2 regions of the Streptomyces sp. NPDC087420 genome follow, and region 1 is predicted to be linked to the other one. Evidence: riboswitches for the same ligand, from Rfam matches in the RefSeq annotation. Region 1 holds a riboswitch; the other holds the start of a gene.
What was found. Region 1 has a riboswitch for S-adenosylmethionine ahead of ACIO1C_RS09825 (aminotransferase class V-fold PLP-dependent enzyme). Riboswitches for the same ligand answer to the same signal wherever they lie in the genome.
Positions count from the first base shown of each region.

Region 2: another riboswitch for S-adenosylmethionine. It lies ahead of ACIO1C_RS03005 (putative leader peptide); the one in region 1 lies ahead of ACIO1C_RS09825 (aminotransferase class V-fold PLP-dependent enzyme).

Region 1 covers NZ_JBIUXU010000004.1:260,703-267,998, reverse strand. The annotation lists gene ACIO1C_RS09835 (cytochrome bc complex cytochrome b subunit) at 1-363, shown strand, start outside; gene trpD (anthranilate phosphoribosyltransferase) at 591-1,655, shown strand; SAM riboswitch class IV at 1,789-1,906, shown strand; gene ACIO1C_RS09825 (aminotransferase class V-fold PLP-dependent enzyme) at 1,987-3,357, shown strand; gene ACIO1C_RS09820 (Lrp/AsnC family transcriptional regulator) at 3,410-3,691, opposite strand; gene ACIO1C_RS09815 (rhomboid family intramembrane serine protease) at 3,688-4,365, opposite strand; gene ACIO1C_RS09810 (hypothetical protein) at 4,547-4,789, shown strand; gene ACIO1C_RS09805 (NYN domain-containing protein) at 4,823-6,187, shown strand; gene ACIO1C_RS09800 (NlpC/P60 family protein) at 6,505-7,296, shown strand, end outside.
Region 2 covers NZ_JBIUXU010000001.1:714,867-722,162, reverse strand. The annotation lists gene ACIO1C_RS03015 (NtaA/DmoA family FMN-dependent monooxygenase) at 1-1,146, opposite strand, end outside; gene ACIO1C_RS03010 (LLM class flavin-dependent oxidoreductase) at 1,208-2,413, opposite strand; gene ACIO1C_RS03005 (putative leader peptide) at 2,616-2,777, opposite strand; SAM riboswitch class IV at 2,811-2,924, opposite strand; gene ACIO1C_RS03000 (acyl-CoA dehydrogenase family protein) at 3,462-4,679, shown strand; gene ACIO1C_RS02995 (ABC transporter substrate-binding protein) at 4,672-6,432, shown strand; gene ACIO1C_RS02990 (ABC transporter permease) at 6,429-7,296, shown strand, end outside.

The DNA.
Region 1 (7,296 bases):
GTCGTCCCGGTCCTCACCTTCGTCGTCACCAAGCGGTTCTGCCTCGGCCTTCAGCGCGCGGACGCGGAGAAGGTGCTGCACGGACGCGAGTCCGGGCTCATCAAGCGGCTGCCGCACGGCGAGTTCGTCGAGGTCCACACGCCGCTGGAGCAGGGTGACCTGTACAAGCTCACCGCGCACGAGCAGCAGAAGCCGGCGGAGCTCGGCCCCACGGTCGACGAGAACGGTGTCGAGCGGAAGGTCTCGCCGGTCGAGAAGGCGCGGGTGAAGCTCAGCAAGGGCTTCTACGGGGAGAACACCCAGATCCCCAAGCCCACCGCCGAGGAGTACAAGGAGATCACGAGCGGCCACGGCCACCACTGATCCCACCGGCCCCCAGGGTCGCCACCACCGAGGGCCCCGGCCGGTCTCCTTCCCGAGACCGGCCGGGGCCCTCGGCGTTGTCGGGTGCGGTCCGGTGCGGGCTCCCCGCTGCACCGGCCGGTCCGCAGTACGGGCACGGGGCCCGCGGGGCCGGTGTCCGCCGATAGGCTGGGCGGCGGGCCCGGCGGCAGGCCGGGGACCCGTTGTACTGACACCCAGGAGCGAGCATGAGCGCTGTTACCCCCGTCGGAGGCGACACCGTGGCGGCCCGGACCTGGCCGGGCGTCCTCAACCCCCTGCTGCGCGGCGAGAACCTGTCCACGGACGACACCGCCTGGGCGATGGACCAGATCATGGACGGCGAGGCCACCGACGCGCAGATCGCCGGCTTCGCCGTGGCGCTGCGGGCGAAGGGCGAGACCGTCGAGGAGGTCTCCGGGCTCGTCCGCGCGATGTACGCGCACGCCAACACCATCGAAGTGCCCGGCCGTACGGTCGACATCGTGGGGACCGGCGGCGACCTCGCCAAGACGGTCAACATCTCCACGATGGCGGCGATCGTGGTCGCGGGTACCGGCGCGAAGGTCGTCAAGCACGGCAACCGCGCCGCGTCGTCCGCGAGCGGTGCCTCCGACGTCCTGGAGAAGCTCGGCGTCAACCTGGAACTGACACCGCGGCGGGTCGCGGAGGTCGCGGAGGAGGCGGGGATCACCTTCTGCTTCGCGGTGAAGTTCCACCCCGCGCTGCGGTACGCGGCCAAGGCGCGCCGGGAGCTGGGCGCGCAGACCACGTTCAACATCCTCGGGCCGCTGACCAACCCGGCCCGGGTACGGTCCCAGGCCGTCGGCGTGGCGGACCTGCGGATGGCGCCGATCGTGGCGGGCGTGCTGGCCGAGCGCGGCAGTTCGGCGCTGGTCTTCCGGGGCGACGACGGGCTCGACGAGCTGACGACGACCGCGACCTCGCGGGTGTGGATCGTCCGGGACGGGAAGGTCGGCGAGGTGCCGTTCGACCCGCGTGAGGTGGGCCTGGCTCTGGTGCCGGTGGAGGCGCTGCGGGGCGCGGACGCGTCGTACAACGCGGATGTGGCCCGGCGGCTGCTGGCCGGTGAGACCGGTCCCGTACGGGACGCGGTGCTCCTGAACGCGGCGGCGGCGCTGGTCGCGCTGGACCCGACGGACGACGCGCTGGAACTCCAGCTGGCGGCGGGCATCGCGCGCGCGGCGGAGTCGGTGGACTCGGGCGCGGCGGGGCGGGTCCTCGCGCGCTGGGTCGAGGCGTCGCACCGGTAGCGGTAGCGGTAGCGGGCGGGCGGGGTGCGGCCACCGGCCCCGCCCCGCCTCTTCCGTTCCCCCCGCCTGCTCTGTTCCACATCCCGGACGCGGACTTGAGGCCGCTGTCTGTCTGTGTCAAGCTCTTCGACAAGGTCATGAGTGACAGCGATTTAGGCCCCGGCTCGCTGTCCGGCAACCCTCCGTCCGTGGCGGGGTGCCCCGGGTGAAGACCAGGCCGTAGGCAGCGAGGTCTGCGGCAAGCGCGGACCCCTGGCTTTCTTGGGGTCCAGGTCCTCGAGGGAGCAGTCTCGTGACGTCCGCATACCCGAACGCCGCCACGTCGTCGTCCATCATTGCCACCGCCACCGACGACCCCGCCTGTGCGGCGCCGCTGCCCGTGCTCGGGCGCGACGTGACCGTCCCGCTCGTCACCGGGGGCGAGGTCACCTACGCCGCCCTCGACTACGCCGCGAGCGCCCCCGCGCTCCAGCGGGTGTGGGACGACGTCGCCGCCTACGCGCCGTACTACGGCAGCGTGCACCGCGGCGCCGGCTACCTCTCCCAGCTGTCGACGGACCTGTTCGAGAACAGCCGCCGTACCGTCGCCGAGTTCCTCGGCTGCCGCCCCGACGACCAGGTCGTCTTCACCCGTTCGACCACCGACTCGCTCAACCTGCTGGCCGCCGTGGTCCCCGCGGGCACCCAGGTCTTCGTGTTCGAGACCGAGCACCACGCCTCGCTGCTGCCCTGGCGCGACGCCCGGGTGACGTACCTGAACGCGCCCCGTACCCCCGCCGAGGCCGTCGCCACGCTCGACCGGGCGCTCGCCGGGCGGGAGCAGGGCCCCGCCCTGGTCTGTGTCACCGGCGCGTCCAACGTGACCGGCGAGATCTGGCCCGTACGGGAGCTGGCCGCCGCCGCCCACCGGCACGGCGCGCAGATCGTCCTCGACGCGGCGCAGCTCGCCCCGCACCACCCCGTCGACATCGCCGGACTGGACGTCGACTGGGTCGCCTTCTCCGGGCACAAGCTGTACGCGCCCTTCGGCTCCGGTGTCCTCGCGGGCCGCGCCGACTGGCTGCGGGAGGCGGAGCCGTACCTGGCGGGCGGCGGCGCCAGCCGCAAGGTCGCCCGGCGTGCGGACGGCGGGGTGGACGTCGACTGGCACACCACGGCCGCCCGTCACGAGGCCGGTTCGCCCAACGTCATCGGCGTGTACGCCATCGCCTCGGCGTGCAAGGCGCTCGAAGAGGCCGGGTTCGACACGCTCGTCGCCCGGGAGCAGCGGCTTGTCCGCCGCGTGCGGGCGGGCCTGGCCGAGGTGCCCGAGGTCCGGGTGCTGTCGCTGTTCGGGGACGACGCCCCGCGCGTCGGCGTGCTCTCGTTCGTGGTGGAGGGCTGGAACAGCTCGCACTTCGCCGCGGCGCTCTCCGCGGAGTACGGCATCGGGGTGCGGGACGGCCTGTTCTGCGCCCACCCGCTGGTACGGACCCTGCTGGGCAGCGACCCGCAGGACCCGGGGGAGTGCGGCGCCCCGGAGGCGGAGCCGGGCGAGCGCTCGCTCAACGCCATTCGGGTGAGCTTCGGCGCGGGAACGCCCGACGAGCACGTGGACCGGTTTGTCGGCGCCGTGAAGGAGCTGGTGCGCGAGGGCGCCCGCTGGAGCTACCGCACCGAGGAGGGCCGCTGCGTCCCGGACCGGGACGGCGAGACCGTCTGACGCACGCTCGCACGGGAGGGCGTCGTTCCCCTGCGCACCGCCTGGAGGCGGCCTACGCGTCGAGTCCGATCGCGAAGGCCGCCTCCAGGTCGTGCTGGGAGTACGTACGGAACGCGACGTGTGTGTCCGTCGCCTCGACGCCTTCGATCTTGCTGATCGAACCGGGGATGATGTCCGCCAGGTCGTCGTGCTTGGCGACCCGCACCATGGCGATCAGGTCGTACGTACCGGTGACCGAGAAGACCTCGCTGACGCTGTCCAGCGCGGCGATCGACTCGGCGATCTCGGGGATCCGGCCGACGCTGGTCTTGATGAGCACGATCGCGGTGATCACGGCTGACGTTCTCCCTCGGTGGCCACGGCTTTGACCTCCACCCTATCGCTACGCCGGTAACGCCCCCAGGCGTAGCAGAAGCCCACGGCGAAGCCCACCAGATGGGCGAGGTACGCGACCCCGGGCCCCGATCCGGCGTTCCGCGCCGCCACCCACTGGAGGACGAACCAGAAGATCAGCACGATCCAGGCGGGGAAGCGCAGCGGCAGGAAGAGGAGGAACGGGAAGAGGCTGGTGACCCGCGCCCGGGGGAAGAGGCGCAGGAAGGCGCCCAGCACCGCGGAGATCGCGCCGGACGCCCCCACCAGGGTCTGCTCCGAGCCCGCGTTGGCCATCGCGTACACGAAGAGGGCCGCGTAGCCGGCGGCCAGGTAGAACAGCGCGAAGTGCAGTCGCCCCATCCGCTCCTCCGTCATCGCCCCGAAGACGTAGAGGAAGAGCATGTTCCCCAGCAGGTGCAGCCAGCTGCCGTGGACGAACAGCGCGGTGAGAGGGGTCAGCAGGGCGCGCGGGGTGGGGTCGTGCGTCAACTGGCCGGGGACGACACCCCAGCGTTCGAAGTACGCGCTCTGCGCACCGAGGAGCGCCTCGCCCCTCCCGTACGCCATGGTGAAGCCCGACAGGGGGCTGATCAGGAACGTCAGCACGCAGAGCGCGATCAGTCCGTACGTCACCACGGGGCCGTCGTTCGCCGTGCGCCAATTGATCACGGACAGAGCATGGCGTACGGGGAGTCATCGGGCGGGAATGCCTCGCCGGGCCATGGGGTACCCGCGAGGCCGTAGGGTTACGGGCGGACATCCACACGTTCGACGGCGCACCGCCGGCCCCACCCCGACACTCAAGGACGGCACGATGACGACGGTTCCCCGGCCGACGGCCGCCACCCGGTGGCGCTGCACGCTCTGCGGCAATCTCACGCGCTTCGACGTGACCCGGTCGTCGAGGGTCGTGGAGTACGTCCATCTGGACCTGGCGGGGGAGCCGAAGGTGGAGGAGCGAGAGGTGGTCAGTGAGACCATCGAGTCCGTGCGCTGCCGTTGGTGCAACGCGGTGGACCAGATCGAGCTGGTCGACAGGCCGGGCGCCGGTTCCTGAGGGAACCGCCCGAGGGTAGTGGGGTGACGGATCGTGGAGCAGCCGGACAGCGGTGCCGAGCCGGCCGGTGCGGCCGGCGGTGACGCCGCCGAGGCGCTCGACCGTCCGCTCCCGGACGGGGTGAGACGCCGGGTCGTCGCGCTGGTCTCGGACGCCTTCGGCGGGCTGACGGTCTCCGAACTCCCGGCGCAGCTGCGCCAGTACGCCCGCTTCACCCCGAACAGGCGTGCCAAGTTCGCGGGCAACGCGATGGCCGCCGCGCTGGAGAGCGACCCCCTCTTCCGCCAGCGGATCGGGGAGCGGATCACGCAGTCGCAGCCCGAGCTGTCCTCCGCCCTGGAGTCCGGATCGCCGCCCGCGGCGGCCGATCCCGTGGATGTGGCCGCCGCCGCGTACGTGCTGCGGCCCCCCGGATGGGTGAAGTTGGTGGCGGCCGCCGGCGAGGAGGCCCAGCGGGCCGACGCCGAGCGCGCCGGCGAGGAGGCCAGGCGCGAGCTGGAGCGGCTGCGCGAAGAGCTGGCCGTCGCCAGGGCGCTGACGAAGACCGAGAACGAACGGTTGCGTACGGAGCTGGAGACGGCCCGCAAGGAGGCCGAATCGCTCCACCGCAAGCTGCGCAGCGCCCAGAGCGACGTCAAGCGCGGCGAGGCCGCCCTGCGCCGTACGACCGCCGAGTCCGAGACGCTCAAGGCGGAGGCCGCCGCGCAGGTGTCGGCCGCCGAGAGCGAGACCCGGCGGATCAGGGCGCGGCTGAACGAGGCCGAGTCCACGGTCGAGGCGAGCCGCAGGGCCGCGCGCGAGGGCCGGTCCATAGAGGACATGCGGCTGCGGCTGCTGCTGGACACGGTCCTGGAGTCGGCGCAGGGGCTGCGCCGCGAGCTGGCCCTGCCGCCGGCCAACGCCCGGCCTGCCGACACGGTCGACGCCGTCGAGCCGGGCCGGATGTCGCCGAAGGACGTCGCGGCGCGGGCGCTCTCCGACCTGGACCCGGCGCTGCTCGACCAGTTGCTGGCGCTGCCCCAGTCGCATCTGATCGTGGACGGCTACAACGTCACCAAGACCGGCTATCCGACGATGCCGCTCGAGAAGCAGCGGCTGCGGCTGCTGGGCGGGCTCGCCATGCTGGCGGCCCAGTCGGGCGCCGAGATGACGTGTGTCTTCGACGGGGCGGAGCTGGCGGCCCCGGTGCTGCTCGCCCCGCCGCGCGGGGTACGGGTGCTGTTCTCGAAGCCCGGGATCACGGCGGACGAACTGATCCGCCAGCTCGTGCGCGCGGAGCCGCCGGGGCGGCCCGTCGTGGTGGTCTCCACCGACCGTGAGGTCGCGGACGGGGTGGCGAAGGCCGGTGCCCGGCCCGTCGCGTCCGCCTTGTTGCTGAAGCGGCTTTCGCGCAGCTAGTCAACTTGTGCGGCCAATGACCGAATTGGCATCTCTTGTGGCCACCGGAGCGTCAAATGTCCATTACTGCCTGTGTGGTGTCGGTAAATTATGCCCCCCGCGGCCGAGATTTTTCCCGTGAGGATTTGAACTGATCACAAGAAGGTCACTAGGGTCAGGCCTCGAACCTTCGCGCGGTCGATCACCCATTCGGGGTGGCAGCGAAGGAACCGCCGAGTCCACGCCGTCCAGCCCGGTTCCCGGGGGAGCTGAAGGCGCGGAGCCGGGACATTCGTCCCCTGCCCGGTAGGCGGCTGAGGAAGAAGGAGCTCGCCTTCGTGGCGTCCCACCGTCGTCCCAAGCAGCCCAACCGCGCCCGGGTGACCGTTCTCACCGTGACCGCGGCCGCTGCCGTAGCGCTGACCTCCCAGGCCGCCAACGCGGCCCCGAAGCCGTCCAAGGCGGAGGTCAAGGAGCAGGTCGACAAGCTCTACCACGAGGCGGAGGTGGCGAACGAGAAGCTGCACGCCGCCGAAGACGCGCAGGACAACCTGGAGAAGCAGGTCGGCACCCTCCAGGACAAGGTCGCCAACGGCCAGGACGACCTCAACGACCTCCGGGACGAGCTCGGTTCGATCGCCAGTGCCCAGTACCGCACCGGTGGCATCGACCCCTCCATCCAGCTCTTCCTCTCGTCGGACCCCGACACCTACCTGGAGAAGGCCTCCACGCTGGACCAGGTCAGCGCCAAGCAGGCCGAGACGCTCCAGCAGATCCAGGCGAAGCAGCGGTCCCTCGCCCAGCAGCGCACCGAGGCGCAGGACAAGGTCAAGGACCTCTCCGACGCGCGCAAGCAGCTGGCGGACAACAAGAAGGAAGTCCAGAAGAAGCTCGCCGCCGCGCAGCAGGTGCTCAACACCCTGACCGCGAAGGAGCGCGCCGACCTCGCGGCCGCCGACGCGGAGCGCGCCAGCCGCGGCAACGACCGCGTGGACCTCGGCGACACCCCGGCGCCCGCCTCGGGCCGCGCCGCCGCCGCCCTGGCCGCCGCCAAGACGCAGCTCGGCAAGCCCTACATATCCGGCGCCGAGGGCCCCAACGCCTACGACTGCTCGGGACTGGTCCAGTGG
Region 2 (7,296 bases), on a different contig from region 1:
CGGGGAGCCGATGAAGGACTGCCGTCCGGTCACCGCGATGATCAGCTCGCGGATCGAGAGGTCCTTCTCCTCGGCCAGGGCGCGCCACCGGGCGGCGGTGGCCACCGGGTCGCGGTGCATCCGTACGGAGGCCCTGCCCCGGGCCACGGTGTTCTCGCCGACGAGCGGGTCGACGGCGGGCAGCGGTCCGTCGGGGTCGTACGAGCTGAGGTCGCGGTTCCAGAGCTGTTCGAGCAGTTTGATGGCGGTGGGGCCGCTGACCTGCTGGTGGCGGATGACGTCCGCCTTCTCCCCGGCGTCGGCGTCGGTGTCCCCGAGCACGAAGGTGACGCCGGGCAGGATCTTCAGCTCGTCGTGGGCGCGGCCGTACCGGGCGAGGCGCCGCTTGACGTCGGTGTAGAACGCCTGGCCGTCCTCCAGGGTGCCGTGGCGGGTGAAGATGGCGTCCGCGCCCGAGGCCGCGAACTCCCTGCCCTCCTCGGAGTCGCCCGCCTGGAAGATGACGGGGCGGCCCTGCGGGCTGCGGGGGACGTTGAAGTGGCCGCTGATGCCGAACTGGTCGACGTGGTGGTCGAACCGGCCGGGCGCCGGATCGGTGAGGAAGATCCCGGCGTCCTGGTCGGCCGTGATCTCGTCGCCGCGCCAGGAGTCGAACAGCTCCCAGGTCGCGGCGAGGAACTGCCGGGCGCGCAGGTAGCGGTCCTCCTGGGCCAGGAAGCCGCCGCGCCGGAAGTTCTGTCCGGTGAACTCGTCCCAGGAGGTGACGACGTTCCAGGCGGCCCGGCCCGCGGACAGGTGGTCGAGCGTCGCGAACTGCCGGGCCACTTCGTACGGTTCGTTGAACGTGGAGTTGATCGTCCCGGCGAGTCCGAGCTTCTCGGTGACGGCGGCCAGGGCGGTGAGGACGGTGAAGGTGTCGGGACGGCCGACGACGTCGAGGTCGTAGATCTCCCCGTTCTGCTCGCGCAGCCGCAGCCCCTCGGCCAGGAAGAGGAAGTCGAACTTGGCGCGCTCCGCCGTCCTGGCGAGGTGGGCGAAGGAGCTGAAGTCGATCTGGCTGCCGGCGGCGGGGTCGCTCCACACGGTGCTGTTGTTCACGCCGGGGAAGTGGGCGGCGAGGTGGATCTGCTTGACGGGCTTGCTCATGCGGGGTGCGTCCTTACGTGTCTTCGGAGCTCTCTTCGGAGCGGGCGAGGCCGGGTCACGCTCAGAGCGCGGCGTACCGGTTCGCGGGGCGGGGCAGCCCGAGCAGGCCGCGCAGGGTGGCCGCCTCGTAGGCGGTACGGAAGACTCCGCGCCGCTGGAGTTCCGGCACCAGGCCCCGGGTGATCCGCTCCAGGTCGTGGGGCAGGGCGGCGGGCCGCAGGCGGAATCCGGTCAGGCCGGCCTCCTGGCCTTCGAGGAGCAGGTCTGCCAGCTCGGCGGGCGTACCGGTGAAGACCCGGGCGTCACTGGTGTAGGGGGCGCCCGCGCGCTCCTCCAGGTGTGCCCTGCGGCCGGCGGCGGCCGCGGGGTCGTCGTCGAGGAAGACGACCAGGTCGCCGAAGACGTGGACGGTCTCATCGGCGCGCCCGGCGGTGGCCTGCGCGGCGCGGATCTCGGTGAGGATCGCCCTGGTGTCCTCGGGGTCGCGCGGGGTGACGAAGCCGACGTCGGTCGAGGTCGCGACGAGGCGGAACGGTTCCGCACGGTGGGCGAGCGCGGCGACGACCGGCTGTCCCTGCGGCGGGCGCGGGGTGATGGAGGGGCCCTTGACGCTGAACCGCTCCCCCGTGAAGTCGATGTAGTGGAGCTTGTCCCTGTCGATGAAGCGGCCGGTGGCCGCGTCGCGGATCTCGGCGTCGTCCTCCCAGCTGTCCCAGAGCCTGCGCAGCACTTCGACGTAGTCGCCCGCCTCGTCGAAGAGCTCCTTCAGCAGGGCCAGGCCCGCGGGCGAGTCCAGCTCGTCGACACGCAGTTGGACGGCCGGCCTGCGGCCGAAGTGCGGGGCCTCGTCGGCGCGTCCTGACACCTTGACCTGGACGCCGGCCCGGCCGGTGCTGACGTGGTCGAGGGTGGCGATGGCCTTGGAGACGTGGAACGGCTCGGTGTGGGTGACGACGGCCGTGGGGATCAATCCGATGTGCCGGGTCAGCGGCGCGACCCGGGCGGCGACCAGCACCGCGTCGAGCCGGCCCCGTACCTGGTCGGTGCGGCCGTCGGGTCCGGCGAAGGACGAGGACTGGAGGCTCAGGGAGTCCTCGATGGTCACGAAGTCCAGCAGGCCCCGCTCGGCCTCGGTCACCAGGTCGGTCCAGTACCGCGCGGTGAACAGCTCGCGGGGCCGGGCACCTGGCTCGCGCCAGGCCGCCGGATGCCAGCCCGCGGCGTCGAGGGCGACGGCCAGATGGAGGGGTGAAGGTGCTGAAGGCATGGCGGTACCGCTTCCCGCTCGGAAATCTCGTGGACTCGAAAAGGTGGACTCGAACATCACGTGGGCGCGGAGTTCTCCTGGACCGGGAGTTCTCCTGGACATGCCGAGTGCCTTCCGTTTCCGGGTCCTGTCCCGGGCGGAAGTCGGCGGACGTGCGTCGGAGGGCGCTGTACGTCGGGGCCGTGCGGCGGAGGAGGTGCCGCTACGGGGTGTGCCGCGGCGCGGCGTTCACGTACGCCGGACACAGGGCGCCGGCGACACGCTGGAGATCGATGTGGCGCCGGGAGAACATGCCGACGGCACGGGGGTGGCGGCTCCTGACGGCGAAGGCCGTGCGTGTGCCGTACCGTCCTCGCACTGCCATCACCTCCGCCTCGACCGGTCGTACCGGTCCGAGCTCTCGCGCTTGCGCTGCCGTCTTCGGCTCCGCCGGGTCGTCACCTGGAGCACCCCGCCGCGTCAGGAGGGTTGCCGGTCAGCCAACCAGGGCTTGTCGCTGACACTCATAACCTGCGTGAACGGTAACTCCGCATCGGTGTCCGGCACAATCCCCACTCGATGAGCACAGACCGTCCCCCGGGCGCGTACCGATCCGCGAGTGACCGATAAGCGTTCGTGATCAATCTCGATCAGTATTCGGCATTGGACGCAGAGTGCCCTCGTCCTGCATGCTCAGTGCCATGTTCAGGCCAGCGATCGCGACGGAGTACGGCCGGTACCCGGCTTGCGCCCTCGCATGCCGCCACGGACTCGACCATCATCTGACGCCCCGTCTGACTCAATGCCGAGTCGTGGACTTCGGCAAGGTCAAGTCGACCGGCTGTCGTTGAGCCGATGAGCACGTCCCCGCCACCGGGCCTCCGGTGAGCGGCGCGGGACGGCACACGCACTCCCGCACCTCCTGACGCTCCCTTCCGCCTCCCCCACGGCCAGCGGCCGACCGGGCCACGCCCGGTCCCGTCCGGCCGGCGCCCGGTCGCGCCCTCAGCCCGCCCACCGCCGCTCACCGACGGTGTCCGGACAGCCACCCAGACGCAAGGACACGCCCATGGTCACCGCTTCTTCCCTCCCCGTCCCGGTGGGGGGACTCACGAGACCCGCCGCAACCGAGAGCCGGCTGTTACGTGCCGATCTCGGCCGGCTGGACGAGGTGAGCGCGTCCCTCGCGGCGACCGCGGCCGAGTACGACCGCACCGGGTCCTTCCCGCACGCTCCGCTCCAACTGGTGCACGAGGCGGGGCTGTTGACCGCCGGGGTGGACGCGAAGTACGGCGGGTCCGGGGTGAGTTTCACCGACGTCACGAAGATCCTGCTGGCGCTCGGCCGGGGCGACCCGTCCACCGCGCTGATCGCCGGGATGACCATCGTCCCCCATCTCCTCCAGACCCGGAGCCCGTGGCCCGAGGAGCTGTACGCCCGGGTGCTGGAAGAGTCCGCGCTGCGTCCCACCCTGCTCAACCACGCCCGCGCGGAGCCCGAGATGGGGTCGTCCACCCGGGGCGGCCTGCCGGCGACCACCGCCAGGCGGACCGCGAACGGCTGGTCGATCCGGGGCAGGAAGCGGTTTGTCACCGGCGCGGAGGGGCTCAGCTACTTCCTGGTCTGGGCGGCGACCGACGAGGCGTCACCCCGGGTGGGCAACTTCGTGGTACCCGCGCGGACACCCGGCATCGAGATCGTGCCGACCTGGCACCAGCTGGGCATGCGCGCCACCGGGAGCCACGAGGTCCGGTTCACCGACGTCGAGATCCCCGCGGAGTACGTGCACGAGCTGGAGGCGCCCGGCGCGGCGCCGGTGGCGGGCCGCCTGCCCGGCACGATCATGCTCCTGCTGTCGTCCGCGCTCTACCTGGGCGTGGCACGCGCCGCGCAGCAGTACGTGCACACCTTCGCCCACGAGCGGGTGCCCGCCGCGCTGGGCCGCTCGCTGGCCACCACGGACCGCGTCCGGCAGGCGGCGGGCGAGATCGAGACGCTGCTCGCCGGCGCCGAACAGCTGATCTTCGGGGTGGCGGACCGGGTGGACCGCGGCGTTCCCGTCGGGGGCGTCGACGCGCTGGCCGCGAAGGTCGTGGTCGTACGCCATGTGACCACCGCCGTGCAGACGGGACTGCGCCTCCTCGGCAACCCGGGGCTGGCCCAGGCCAACCCGCTGGAGCGGCACTTCCGCGACATCCAGTCCGTCGGGGTGCACGCGCCGCAGGAGGACGCCGCGCTCGCGGTGATCGGTGCGGCGGCCCTGGCGAAGGAGGCACCGGGTGCCTGAGCCGGTCCTGTCCGCACCTGCGCCCCGATCGATCTCCCACCGCATCACCACCCACACCCACTCTCACTCCAGTTCCACCACGCCGGGGGTCACCATGCGCACCACCCTGCCCCGACTCGGTCGTCTCCTCGCGGTTTCGCTGAGCGGGCTATTCCTTCTCACCGCCTGCTCGCCGGGCGACAACGGCACCAGTACGGCAGCCGCGGGCAAACCGGTCCGGGGCGGCACGCTCACGACCGCCGTCGACACCGAACCCGTCTCGTGGGACATCCACGCCAGCACGCAGGACGTCACCGCCGAGATCCAGCGCGGGGTCTTCGACTCGCTGGTGTCGCAGGACGCCTCGGGGAAGTTCCACCCGTGGCTGGCCACCAAGTGGGAGGTCGGGGCCGACTTCAAGAGCTACACCTTCCACCTGCGGAAGGACGTGACGTTCACCGACGGCGCCCGGTTCGACGCCGCCGCCGTGAAGGCCAACTTCGACCACATCGTCGCCAAGACGACCAAGTCCCTCTACGCCGCGAACCTGTTGGGCCCGTACACCGGCACCCAGGTCGTCGACCCGTACACGGCGAAGGTCACCTTCTCGAAGCCGTTCGCGCCCTTCCTCCAGGCGGCGAGCACAACCTATCTGGGCTTCTACTCCCCCAAGGCCCTCGCGGCGGACGCGGGCAAGCTCGCGGCGGGCGGCCCGGCGGACGTGGGCAGCGGGCCCTTCGTCTTCACCAGCTACACCAAGGGCCAGTCCGCGGTACTGACCCGCAACCCCGACTACGACTGGGGACCGGCGACGGCCGCGCACACCGGGCCCGCGCACCTGGACAAGCTGGTCGTCCGCTTCCTGCCGGCGGCCTCGGTCAGGTCGGGGGCGCTGACCAGTGGCCAGGTGCAGGTGGCCAAGGCCATCCCGCCGCAGAACGTCACGACCGTCAAGGCGACCCCGGGCCTCAAGCTCGTGTCCCGGGCCGCTCCCGGCGGCAACTACAACCTCTGGCTCAACGCATCGATCGCGCCGCTGGACGACCAGCGGGTGCGCAAGGCGATCCAGCGCGGGATCAACATCGACCAGGACGTGAAGACGGTCACGTTCGGGCAGTACCCCCGAGCCTGGAGCCCCATCAGCCCGACCACGCCCGACTACGACAAGACCCTTGAGGGCAGTTGGCCGTACGACCCGGAGGTCTCCGCCCAACTCCTGGACGAGGCGGGCTGGACCGGGCGCGACGCGCAGGGCTACCGCACCAAGGGCGGCAAGCGGCTCAGCGTCGAGTGGCCCCAACTGTCCATCCAGGCCACCCGGGAGGGACGCGACATCCTGGGCCAGGCCGTCCAGGCCGACCTGAAGAAGGTCGGGGTCGAGGTCAAGCGCCCCAACCTCGACATCGGCACGTACAACACCAAGGTCTACGGCGGCAAGGCGAACATTATCGACCTCAGCTGGCCGCGCTTCGACCCCGATGTGCTGTGGCTGTTCTTCAACTCCGGCAGCGCGCCCGCCAAGGGCGGCATCAACGCCACCTTCCTGACCGACCCGTCCTTCGACACGTGGACGGACCAGGGACGGGCCACGCTGGACGAGAAGGTCCGCGCGGACGTCTACCCCAAGGTGCAGCAGCGGGCGATCGACCTGGCGGTCGTCGTCCCCCTCTACACCCAGGTCTCCCTCGTCGGGCAGTCCGACCGGGTGAAGGGGCTCACCTTCAACGCGAGCAACTGGCTGACGTTCTACGACGCCTGGCTGGTCTCGAAGTGACGGCGGTCCCGGCCGGGCGGGGCCCGGTTCGCCGGGGTGCGTACATCGGCGCCACGGCCCTGGCGGGCGGAATCGCCAGGCGGCTCGCCTCGGCGGTGGCGGTGCTGGTGGGAGCGGCCACCCTGGCCTTCCTGACGCTCCAGCTCATCCCGGGCGACCCCGTCTCCGTCCTGCTGGGACCGTCCAACGCCGGCTCCCCCGCCGTGCGGGCCGAGATCAGCCGGGAGTACGGCTTCGACCGGCCCGTCGCCGGGCAGTACGCGCACTACCTGGGCAGGCTGGTCCAGGGAGACCTGGGCCAGTCCTACCAGTTGCAGCGGCCGGTGCGGTCGCTCATCGGCGACCAGCTGCTGCCGACCGTGCAACTCGCCCTCGCCGGGCTGGCCCTGGCCGTCGTCCTCGCGGTGCTCTCCGCGGTGGCGACGGCCGGGCGCCGGCCCGCGCTCCGCGCCGTCGCCTCGGCCTGGGAGCTGGTCGCGGCCTCCACCCCCTCGTACTGGGTGGGGATCGTGCTGCTGACCGTCTTCTCGTTCCGCTTCCAGGTCTTCCCGGTGGCGGGCGCCGACGGCTTCGCCTCGCTCGTCCTGCCCGCCGTCACCCTGGCCCTGCCGCTCACCGGGGTGCTGGCCCAAGTCCTGCGCGAGGGGCTCGAAGCCGCCCTGGAACAGCCCTTCGTGGTCACCGCCCGGTCCCGGGGCATCAGCCAGACGGCGGTACGGCTCCGGCACGCGCTGCGCCACGCCGCCGTACCGCTGCTCACCCTGGCGGGCTGGCTCACCGGCTCGCTGATCGGCGGCGCCGTCCTGGTGGAGACCGTCTTCGGCCGGCCCGGCATCGGCTCGCTCACCCTCCAGGCGGTCAGCG